DNA from 2 places in the Streptomyces sp. NPDC059373 genome. Region 1 is predicted to be linked to the other one. Evidence: riboswitches for the same ligand, from Rfam matches in the RefSeq annotation. Region 1 holds a riboswitch; the other holds the start of a gene.
What was found. A riboswitch is a leader RNA that binds a small molecule or an ion and turns the genes downstream of it on or off. The one in region 1 is predicted to bind cyclic di-AMP.
Positions count from the first base shown of each region.

Region 1 (5,352 bases):
GCGGATCGGGGCGGCCAGGGCGCCCAGGATCACGTCGGCCAGGGCGGTGACCTCGGAGCGGGCCTTGGGGTCGACGACGATGACGACGAACTCGTCGCCGCCGAGCCTGGCCACCAGCTGCCCCGGCGAGGTGACGCAGGCCTGGAGCCGTTCGCCGACCGCGACCAGCAGCCGGTCGCCCACGGCGTGACCCAGACTGTCGTTGACGTCCTTGAAGCCGTCGAGGTCGAGGTAGCACAGGCCGATGCGGGCCGCGCCGGTGCCGGGGGCCAGGGCCTCCTCGAGGCGCTCGAAGAACAGGGTGCGGTTGGCGAGGCCGGTGAGCGCGTCATGGGTGGCCTCGAAGCGCAGCCGCTCGCGCAGCAGGCGCTCCTCGGTGATGTCCTCCATGAGGGCGAGCATGTACTGCGGGGTGCCGGCCGGGTCACGCAGCAGCGAGACGGTGAGGTTGGTCCACAGCACGGTGCCGTCGGTGCGGTAGTAGGGCTTCTCGATGCTGTAGTGGTCGCGTTCGCCCCGGGCCACCTGGCGCTGCATGTCCCAGGTTCCGGGGCCGTCGTCGGGGTGTCCCCAGTCGTTGACGTTGCGGCTGCGTACGTGGTGCTCGAGGCCGCCGAACATGCGGGTGAGGGTGTCGTTGACCTCCAGGATGGTGCCGTCCATGCCGGCGATGCCGATGCCGATGGAGGCGCCCTGGAAGACCGCCCGGAAGCGGGCCTCGCTTTCGTGCAGGGCCTGTTCGGCCTCGGTGCGGGCGGCGAGGGCGGCGCGGGAGAGGGCCTCCTGCTCGGTGAGGGTGCGGTCGCGCAGGCTGCGGGCGTACCCGGCGGCCAGCCAGTGCTGGAGCCGGCCGCAGCGGGCGGCTGCCTCGTCCGCCGGGACGGCCTCGCCGGGCGGGCAGTACAGCAGCAGGTAGGAGTCGATGACGCCGAGGATGCGGGGCAGCGCCTCGGGGTCGGTGCAGTGCGCGGCGACCAGCGCGGCCCCGGTCTCGGCGCCGAACCGGGGGTCGAAGGGCTGGGCCCGCAGCGCCTCGCTGAGGCCGCCGGCCAACGGGAGGAGGTACTCCTCGAACTCCGCGCGGGTCATCGAGGTGGCGGTGGCCGGGTAGATGGCCCGGCTCCAGATGGCCGCGAAGCGCCGCAGTCCATCGGCCCTGTCCTCGGCCGCGGAGGTGGTCACGCCTTGCGCCCGACGCCCGCGAAGCCGGTGTAGATGACGGGATCGTCCTCGTCGTCGGTGCCGTCGGGACGCCACAGCGGCATGGCCACCACGCCGGGCTCGACCGGTTCGAAGCCGTCGAAGAAGCGCTCCACCTCGGTACGCGACCGCATGATCAGCGGCGAGCCGATGTTGCGGTAGACGCCCTCGACCTTGTCGCCCTCCTCGGGCTTGCGGGGGCCGCCGTCGGTGGAGGCGTGGGTGAAGATCAGCAGGCTGCCGGGGGCGAGGGCGTCGCGCAGTTCGGCGACGGCCTTGCGCGGTTCGTCCGAGTCCTCGAGGAAGTGCAGTACGGCGATGAGCAGGAGGGCCACCGGGCGGCTGAGGTCGAGAAGGCGGCGGGCCGGCTCGCTGTCGAGGATGTCGCGGGGCGAGCGCAGGTCGGCCGAGACGATGTCGGCTCGTTCGTTGCCCTCCAGGACCGCCCGGCTGTGGGCGACAGCGACCGGGTCGTGGTCCACGTAGACGACGGTGGCCCCGGGTCTCGCGCCCTGGGCGACCTCGTGGACATTGCCGAAGGTGGGTATGCCGGAGCCTATGTCGAGGAACTGCGTCACGCCCTGGTCCACCGCGTATCTGACGGCGCGCCGCATGAACGCCCGGTTCGCCTGCATGATCTTCGGCAGCCCCGGGAACGCCTCCATCGCCCGCCGACCCGCGTCCCGGTCGGCCTCGAAGTTGTGCGAGCCACCCAGGTAGTAGTCGTAGATGCGGGACACGCTCGGTACCGACAGGTCGATACCTTGCGGTGCCCAGGCGGGACGTTCCACCATCGGTGTCTCCAGCTCGTCAGGCGTTCGGCAGTGGTCAGGAGTGCCCCGTCAGGCTACTGATCGCCAGTTCGAGAGGGAACAAAAACCGGAAATATGAGGTCCGTTTCGGTCACTGGACAAAGGCATGTGCCTGCCCCCGCCGCCGCGGGGACAGGCACATGGGACCTGGTTGAGCCTTGCTCAGATGCTCACGCCGTGCGAGCGGAGGTAGGCCAGCGGGTCGATGTCCGAGCCGTAGTTCGGGGTGGTACGGATCTCGAAGTGCAGGTGCGGGCCGGTGACATTGCCGGTCGCGCCGGACAGGCCGAGCTGCTGGCCCTCGGACACGGACTGGCCGGCCGAGACGGAGATCGACGACAGGTGGGCGTACTGGGCGTACTTGCCGTCGGCGAGCTTGATGACGACCTGGTTGCCGTAGGCGCCGCCCCAACCGGCGGAGACCACGGTGCCACTGGCGACGGCCTTGACCTTGGTGCCGGTGGAGACGATGAAGTCCTGGCCGGTGTGGTAACCGCTGGCCCACATGGAGCCGGCGGTGTGGTAGGCGGTGCCCAGGACCACGTTGTCCACCGGAGCGGTGTAACCGGAGGAGGTGCTCGTGCCGGACGAGGCGGTCTTCGCGGCCGAGGAGGTGGTGGCCGAAGCGGTGCTCTTGTGCTCCGTGGTGGAGGACGAAGAGGTGTGGGCGGTCGAGGCGGCGGCCTTCTGGCCGAGCGTCAGGACCTGGTGGGGGAAGATCAGGTCGGGGTTGCCGCCGACGACGCTCTTGTTGGCGGCGTACAGCTTCTGCCAGCCACCGGCCACGCCCTTGGCGTCGGCGATCTTCGAGAGGGTGTCACCGCTGACGACCGTGTAGCTTCCGCCGCTCGACTTCGAAGGGGTCGAAGCGGATGAAGCGGACGAATGCGACGAAGCGGTCGAGGACTTGGTCTCGGTCGTCTTCTTGGGGGTGGTCGCCGTGGACGCGGCGGGGGCCGAGGAGGTGTCGGCGCTGGACTTGGTCAGACCGGCCTTGGGACCGCACACCGGCCAGGCCTGCGGGCCCTGGACCGCGAGCACCTTCTCGGCGATCGCGATCTGCTGCGCCTTGGTGGCCAGGTCCGCACGCGCGGCGTACTGGGTGCCACCGAAGGCCGCCCAGGTGCTCTGCGTGAACTGCAGGCCGCCGTAGAAGCCGTTGCCCGTGTTGATGCTCCAGTTATTGGTGCTCTCGCAGGACGCGACCTTGTCCCAGGTGCTCACGGAGGCTGCGTGGGCGCCGGTGGCACCGACCATCGGCAGCGCGATGGCGGCACCCGCCGTGCCGGCGGTGACGCCGATTCGGGTGAATCGGCTCGTACGGACGCGACGGTGCTTTCCCTTTGCGGGCATGCCGAATTCCTCTCCGACGCCTGCGAGGTAAGCTGTCGGGTTCGGGCTGGAGATGCCCGGCCGCGGGCAGCCCGAATTAACGGCGCTGCACGGCGACTTCACCCCAAGCCGTTCCGCGACCGACGGAACGGCGATTACCTGGGTCCCCCGCTCCTGCCCTTAAGTGCTCAGGGGTTGCTCAATGGGCGGCGGCAGGATTCGGCGTTCCGCCCGAGAGGATCCCGCAGGCATTTGACCTGCGGGACTGTGAAGCTAGACGACGGCATCGCGACTGAGCAAGGCGCGTAAACACGGGATCAAGAAAGCCGCAAATCGATCTTAGAATTCGATGACTTTGGGTGAGAAGTGTCCGCTCTGTGTGCACAGATCCCTGACGGTGGGTAATTCGATCAATATGCAGAGTCACAAAACGGGGCCGATGTGGACACATAGTGTCTGCGGCATTCCGTACGGTATTTCATGAGTGACGCCCATCACCCGTGGGTGATTTGCCCGGAAGTGCTCCCATCGCGGATGGAAACCGCCCCGGCGAAGTGTGTCTTGTGCATGACTATCGGGCCAATTGTGACCCCGCGTCGGTCGTCTCCCACGGCCACCGGCCGCCGCCCTGTACCTGGTAGAAGACGATGCCTAGGGTGTGAGCCATGCCTCCTGCCCCGGTCCTGGTCTTCACCCGGACCACCGCCTATCGCCATGACTCCATCCCCGACGGCATCGCGGCCTTCCGCGCCCTGGGCGCCGAGCACGGTTTCGGCGTCGAGGCCACCGAGGACCCGGAGGTCCTCGCGGACGGGCTCGGCGGCTGCCGGGCAGTGGTCTTCCTGTCCACCAGCGGCGAGGTCCTGACCCCGCGAGGCCGCAAGGCCCTGCGGGCGTACGCCGAGTCGGGCGGCGGCTTCATGGGCGTGCACGCGGCCGCCTGCACCGAGTACGACTGGCCGTACTACGGCGAGCTGCTCGGCGCCCGCTTCGCCCGCCACCCGGATCTGCAGCCCGGCCTGGTCACCGTCGAGGACCACGGCCATCCGGCCACCGAACACCTCGGCCCGGTGTGGCCGTTCACCGACGAGTGGTACGACTTCCGGATCAGCCCGCGCGGCTCGATGCGGGTGCTGGCGTCGGCGGACGAGTCCTCGTACGACGGTGGCGGCATGGGCGTCGACCACCCGTTGGTGTGGTGCCGCGACTCCGGCGGCACGGGCGGGGGCCGTACCTTCTACACCGCTCTCGGCCACTCCCCCGAGGCGTACGCGGACCCGGTGTTCCGACACCATTTGCTCGGCGGCCTGCGCTACGTGATGGATTCGCCGGGGCCGGGCCTGTAGCCTCACAATCCCGCACATTTTCTTACATCAGCACCTGACCCAGGAGTTTTCGCGTGAGCTACCTCGCGGCCGACGACCGATACGACTCCATGGAATACCGCCGCTGCGGCCAAAGCGGAGTCCGGCTGCCCGCCGTCTCGCTCGGCCTGTGGCACAACTTCGGGGACACCGCGCCGCTGGAGACCCAGCGCGCGATCCTGCGCCGCGCCGTCGACCGGGGCGTCGTCCACCTCGACCTCGCCAACAACTACGGCCCGCCCGCCGGCTCCGCCGAGGCCAACTTCGGCGCCCACTTCAGCGCCGACTTCCGGCCTTACCGTGACGAGCTGTTCATCGCCACCAAGGCCGGTTACGACATGTGGCCCGGGCCGTACGGCGAGTGGGGCTCGCGCAAGTACCTGCTGGCCAGCCTCGACCAGTCGCTGGGCCGGATGGGCCTGGACTACGTCGACGTCTTCTACTCGCACCGCTTCGACCCGGACACGCCCCTCGAGGAGACCATGGGCGCCCTGGCCACTGCGGTCCAGCAGGGCAAGGCCCTGTACGCGGGTATCTCCAACTACCCCGCCGAGCAGCACCGCCGGGCCGCCGAGATCCTGCGCGAGCTCGGCACTCCGCTGCTGATCCACCAGTCCGCGTACAACATGCTGTCGCGCGGCCTC
Region 1 covers NZ_JBHYXC010000023.1:5,814-11,165, reverse strand. Annotated here, with positions in the region: gene ACFXJ5_RS26520 (putative bifunctional diguanylate cyclase/phosphodiesterase) at 1-1,182, opposite strand, end outside; gene ACFXJ5_RS26515 (SAM-dependent methyltransferase) at 1,179-1,991, opposite strand; gene ACFXJ5_RS26510 (transglycosylase family protein) at 2,175-3,365, opposite strand; cyclic di-AMP (ydaO/yuaA leader) riboswitch at 3,368-3,549, opposite strand; gene ACFXJ5_RS26505 (ThuA domain-containing protein) at 4,010-4,690, shown strand; gene mgrA (L-glyceraldehyde 3-phosphate reductase) at 4,744-5,352, shown strand, end outside.

Region 2 (5,352 bases), on a different contig from region 1:
GCTCGCGGACCGGCTCAGCCGGGACGTGCCGGTGTCGTAGGGCCGTAGGGTCGTGGGGTGTCTGAGACCCCGACCCTGTTCACCTGGGAATTCGCGACCGATCCCTACCCGGCGTACGGATGGCTGCGCGAGCACTCGCCCGTGCACCGCACCACCCTCCCCAGCGGGGTCGAGGCATGGCTGGTCACGCGCTACGCGGACGCGCGGCAGGCCCTCGCGGACGCGCGGCTGAGCAAGAACCCGGTGCACCACAGCGAGCAGGCCCACCACAAGGGCAAGGTCGGGATCCCCGGCGAGCGCAGCGCCGACCTGATGACGCATCTGCTCAACATCGACCCGCCGGACCACACGCGGCTGCGCAGGCTGGTCTCGAAGGCCTTCACACCGCGCCGGGTGGCGGAGTTCGCGCCGCGCGTGCAGGAGCTCACCGACCGGCTCATCGACGGCTTCGCGAAGACCGGGGAGGCGGACCTCATCCATGAGTTCGCCTTCCCGCTGCCGATCTACGCGATCTGCGACCTGCTGGGCGTCCCGGCCGAGGATCAGGACGACTTCCGCGACTGGGCCGGGATGATGATCCGGCACGGCGGCGGACCACGCGGCGGAGTCGCCCGCGCGGTGAAGAAGATGCGGGCGTATCTGCTGGAGCTGATCCACCGAAAGCGGGAGAGCCTGGGGCAGGAAGGGGCGGACGACCTGATCTCCGGCCTCATCCGGGCGAGTGACCACGGCGAGCACCTCACCGAGAACGAGGCGGCCGCGATGGCCTTCATCCTCCTGTTCGCGGGCTTCGAGACGACCGTCAACCTCATCGGCAACGGTACGTACACGCTGCTGCGCCACCCCGAGCAGCGCGCCCAGCTCCAACAGGCCCTGGCCGACGGCGACACCGCGCTGCTCGCGACCGCCGTCGAGGAACTGCTGCGCTACGACGGCCCGGTGGAGCTGGCGACCTGGCGCTTCGCGACCGGCCCGCTGACCATCGGCGGCCAGGACATCGCGACGGGCGATCCGGTGCTCGTCGTACTGGCTGCCGCCGACCGCGATCCGGCCCGTTTCGAGCAGCCGGACACCCTCGACCTGACCCGCCGCGACAACCAGCACCTCGGTTACGGACACGGCATCCACTACTGCCTGGGCGCCCCGTTGGCCCGACTTGAGGCGCAGGCCGCGCTGGCCACGCTGCTGACCCGGCTGCCGGACCTGAGCCTGGCCGCCGAGCCGTCGGAGCTGCGCTGGCGGGGCGGGTTGATCATGCGCGGACTGCGGACTCTTCCGGTTTTTTTCACACCTGAGGGGTAGTTCGGGCTGAGCAGGGGCGATGCGGAATGTGACACTCCGTCAATCCCGTGATCTTCACGTGATCTCCAATACATCGACTTGTGATGCCATGGCCAACGCCGCTACGTTCTGCGATCGTCGCAATCTTCGTTTGAGAAAGGCGATCGCATGCTGACGTCCGGGAACGGCAGGCACCGCAAACCGCGCCAGGCGCCCACCGCAATGGTGGTCGTCGCGGCGACCGGGGCCGGGATCGCGCTCCCACTCTTCGCCGCGGGCGGCGCGCAGGCCGCCGACGTCAGCACCAACACCTGGAACGCGGTCGCGCTCTGCGAGAGCGGCGGCCTGTGGAGCGCCAACACCGGCAACGGCTTCTACGGCGGGCTGCAGATCACCCAGGAGACCTGGGACGAGTACGGCGGCCGGGACTACGCGAAACGCCCCGACCTGGCCAGCGAGAACGAGCAGATAACCGTGGCCGACGACATCCTCGGCGCCCTCGGCGTCGACGCGTGGCCGACCTGCGCCGACATCTCGGGCCTTACCTTCGCGGTCAACGGCACCGCCTCCGGTTCGGCGTCGAGCTCCACCTCCGCCTCCCCGACGGACGGGGCCACCGCCACCCCCACGGACGGGGCCACCACTCCGACCGACGGTGCCACGGACACCCCGACCGACTCCGCCTCCGGCTCCACCTCGAACACCGGCAGCGGCGACTCGACGAAGGCCACCGCATCGCCGGACCCGTCGTCCACCGAGGCCGCGGCCCCCACCCCCTCCGCCCCCTCCCGCAGCACGGGCCGGCACGCCAAGCCCGAGACAGCCCCCGCCACCGCGGAGGCCGCCTGGGGCAAGCTCACCCGCAGCGCGGCCAAGGCGGACGCCGACACCACCGGCCCGCAGCGCTACCGGGTGCGCGACGGCGACTCGCTCTGCGACATCGCCGCCGAGGAGCACGTGACCGGCGGATGGCGCGCCCTTTACGAGGCCAACAAGACCGTGATCGGTGACGATCCGGGAGTGATCCACCCCGGACAGTATCTGACGGTGGGGTAGCCGGTGTGACAAGCCTTACCCGGAGGTTTGGGTACGGAGTGTCCGTTCAGCCCTGATTCACCCGCTCTCACCTGGAATTATGTGAATTCCGATGGTCGGGATCGGCGCGTCGGTGGTGATCTTGGGGGGATTGCCCCTTAACCAGAGCTTTGCTTACGGTCGACATCGCTCGCCGCCGCGGGCCCCGCCGGTCAGGAACGCCGAATCCTGCCGCCGACCGACGGGAACAGTCGACGCGAAAGCGCCGTAGGCAGGAGCGGGGGACCCACAGGTTCGCCGCCGTACGGAAACGGATGGATCCGGCTCCGTACGGCTTGGGGTTAAGCGCTGCGCGCATGACGCGCAGCACCGGGCACTCACACGGCCCGAACCCGACAGCTGACCTCGCAGGCGTCGGTGAGGAACCAACTCAAATGATTCGTCGTGCCTCCAAGACGGTCCGCTACGCCCTGCTCGGCGCCGTCGCCACCACCGCTGTCGCCGTCCCGATGCTGACCGCCACCACCGCCTCCGCCGCCTCCACGTCCGCGTGGGACCGGGTCGCCGCCTGCGAGTCCACCAGCAACTGGCACATCAACACCGGCAACGGCTTCTACGGTGGCCTGCAGTTCACCAACTCCACCTGGAAGGCCTTCGGCGGCACCAAGTACGCCGCCCGCGCCGACCTGGCCACCAAGAACCAGCAGATAGCCATCGCCGAGAAGGTCCTGGCCAGCCAGGGCAAGGGCGCCTGGCCGGTCTGCGGCAAGAACCTCTGACACCGGCTGTTCACCCCACGGCTCCCCGGCCGGGCACGCACTTCCCCCCTGCGTGCCCGGCCGGGGCTTTTGGTGTCGGCTAGGCTCAGCACGAAAAAGAAGAGACATCCAAAGGAGACTCACGTGCCGTCCATCGACGTCGTCGTAGCCCGGGAAATCCTCGACTCGCGAGGTAACCCCACCGTCGAGGTCGAGGTCGGCCTCGACGACGGAAGCACCGGACGTGCCGCTGTTCCGTCCGGGGCCTCCACCGGAGCGTTCGAGGCCCTCGAACTCCGGGACGGCGACAAGAGCCGCTACCTCGGCAAGGGCGTGGAGAAGGCCGTTCTCGCCGTCATCGAGCAGATCGGCCCGGAGCTCGTCGGTTACGACGCCACCGAGCAGCGCCTGATCGACCAGGCGATGTTCGACCTCGACGCCACCCCGGACAAGTCCTCGCTCGGCGCCAACGCCATCCTCGGCGTCTCGCTGGCCGTGGCCCACGCCGCCTCCGAGGCCTCCGACCTCCCGCTGTTCAGGTACCTGGGGGGCCCGAACGCCCACGTGCTGCCGGTCCCGATGATGAACATCCTCAACGGCGGCTCGCACGCCGACTCCAACGTGGACATCCAGGAGTTCATGATCGCCCCGATCGGCGCGGAGTCCTTCTCCGAGGCCCTGCGCTGGGGCGCCGAGGTCTACCACACCCTCAAGGCGGTCCTGAAGGAGCGCGGCCTCTCCACGGGCCTCGGCGACGAGGGCGGCTTCGCCCCCAACCTCGACTCCAACCGCGCCGCCCTCGACCTCATCGTCGAGGCCATCAAGAAGGCCGGCTACCAGCCCGGCCAGGACATCGCGCTCGCGCTCGACGTCGCCGCGTCCGAGTTCTACAAGGACGGCTCGTACGAGTTCGAGGGCAAGGCCCTCTCCGCAGCCGAACTCACCGCGTACTACGCCGAGCTCGTCGACGCGTACCCGCTGGTCTCCATCGAGGACCCGCTGTTCGAGGACGACTGGGACGGCTGGAAGACCCTCACCGAGCAGCTCGGCGACAAGGTGCAGATCGTCGGCGACGACCTCTTCGTCACCAACCCCGAGCGCCTCCAGAAGGGCATCGACAACAACACCGCCAACGCCCTCCTGGTCAAGGTCAACCAGATCGGTTCCCTGACCGAGACCCTCGACGCCGTCGAGCTCGCCCAGCGCAGCGGCTACAAGTGCATGATGTCCCACCGCTCCGGCGAGACCGAGGACGTCACCATCGCCGACCTCGCCGTCGCCACCAACTGCGGCCAGATCAAGACGGGCGCCCCCGCGCGCTCCGAGCGCGTCGCCAAGTACAACCAGCTCCTGCGCATCGAGGAGATCCTCGACGACGCCGCGGTCTACGCAGGCCGCTCCGCGTTCCCCCGCTTCAAGGGCTGACAGCCGGCCCCGCCGGGTTGTGGGTAGGTCGTTCCGCCTGAGGCGAGCGAAGCGAGGTGGGGGTCCCCCCCGGCCGAAGGCCGGGGGAGGGCTGGCACAACCCGGCCACGGGCCTGCACTCGACGGCGAAACCCCATGGGGTCCAGGGGCAGAGCCCCTGGTTTCGGGAAGGGGCGGGGTGGGGGAAGACCCCCGGGCCCCCGGCCCGCGTAGGGTGACCGAAGGCCAAGCCGCCGACCCAAACGCGAACCCCCACCGGAGGTGCCCGTGCCGGACCGCTTCTCCACCGCGACGCGGATCCGCGCCCTGGGCGCGCAGGCGCAGGCCCGCGTGTACCGGGCGACGGGCAGAGGCCCGAGCGCGCCGCGCCGGAACCGGCTGACCGGCCGGGCGGCGCTGCTGGCGCTCGTGGTGTGCGCGCTGGTGGTCGCCCTGGCGTACCCCATGAGGCAGTACATCGCGCAGCGCAGCGCCATCGCGGACCAGCGCCGCCAGGCGCAGGACGCGCGCAAGCGGGTGGAGCAGCTCCGGGAGCAGAAGGCGCGCTGGCAGGACCCGGCGTACGTACGGAGCCAGGCGCGGGAGCGGCTGAACTACGTCCTGCCCGGTGAGACGGGATATACCGTGGTGACCCCGGGTGCCACCGCGCAGAACAGCGCCGACCGGCACGACGCGAACGAGGCCGCCGGCCTCAGGCCCTGGTACGCGAACCTCTGGGACGGCGTGGACCACGCCGACGGCTCCGCCCCCGCCCACGCAGCAAGCAACTAACGAACGGCACGAGAAGACACCCCGCATGGAAACGCCCCCACCCGCCACTCCGCACACCCCGCCCACCGACGAGGACATCGCC
Region 2 covers NZ_JBHYXC010000029.1:63,040-68,391, forward strand. Annotated here, with positions in the region: gene ACFXJ5_RS30065 (endonuclease V) at 1-40, shown strand, start outside; gene ACFXJ5_RS30070 (cytochrome P450) at 58-1,302, shown strand; gene ACFXJ5_RS30075 (transglycosylase family protein) at 1,450-2,337, shown strand; cyclic di-AMP (ydaO/yuaA leader) riboswitch at 2,570-2,745, shown strand; gene ACFXJ5_RS30080 (transglycosylase family protein) at 2,751-3,095, shown strand; gene eno (phosphopyruvate hydratase) at 3,219-4,499, shown strand; gene ACFXJ5_RS30090 (septum formation initiator family protein) at 4,767-5,270, shown strand; gene ACFXJ5_RS30095 (DUF501 domain-containing protein) at 5,296-5,352, shown strand, end outside.
Region 2: another riboswitch for cyclic di-AMP. It lies ahead of ACFXJ5_RS30080 (transglycosylase family protein); the one in region 1 lies ahead of ACFXJ5_RS26510 (transglycosylase family protein).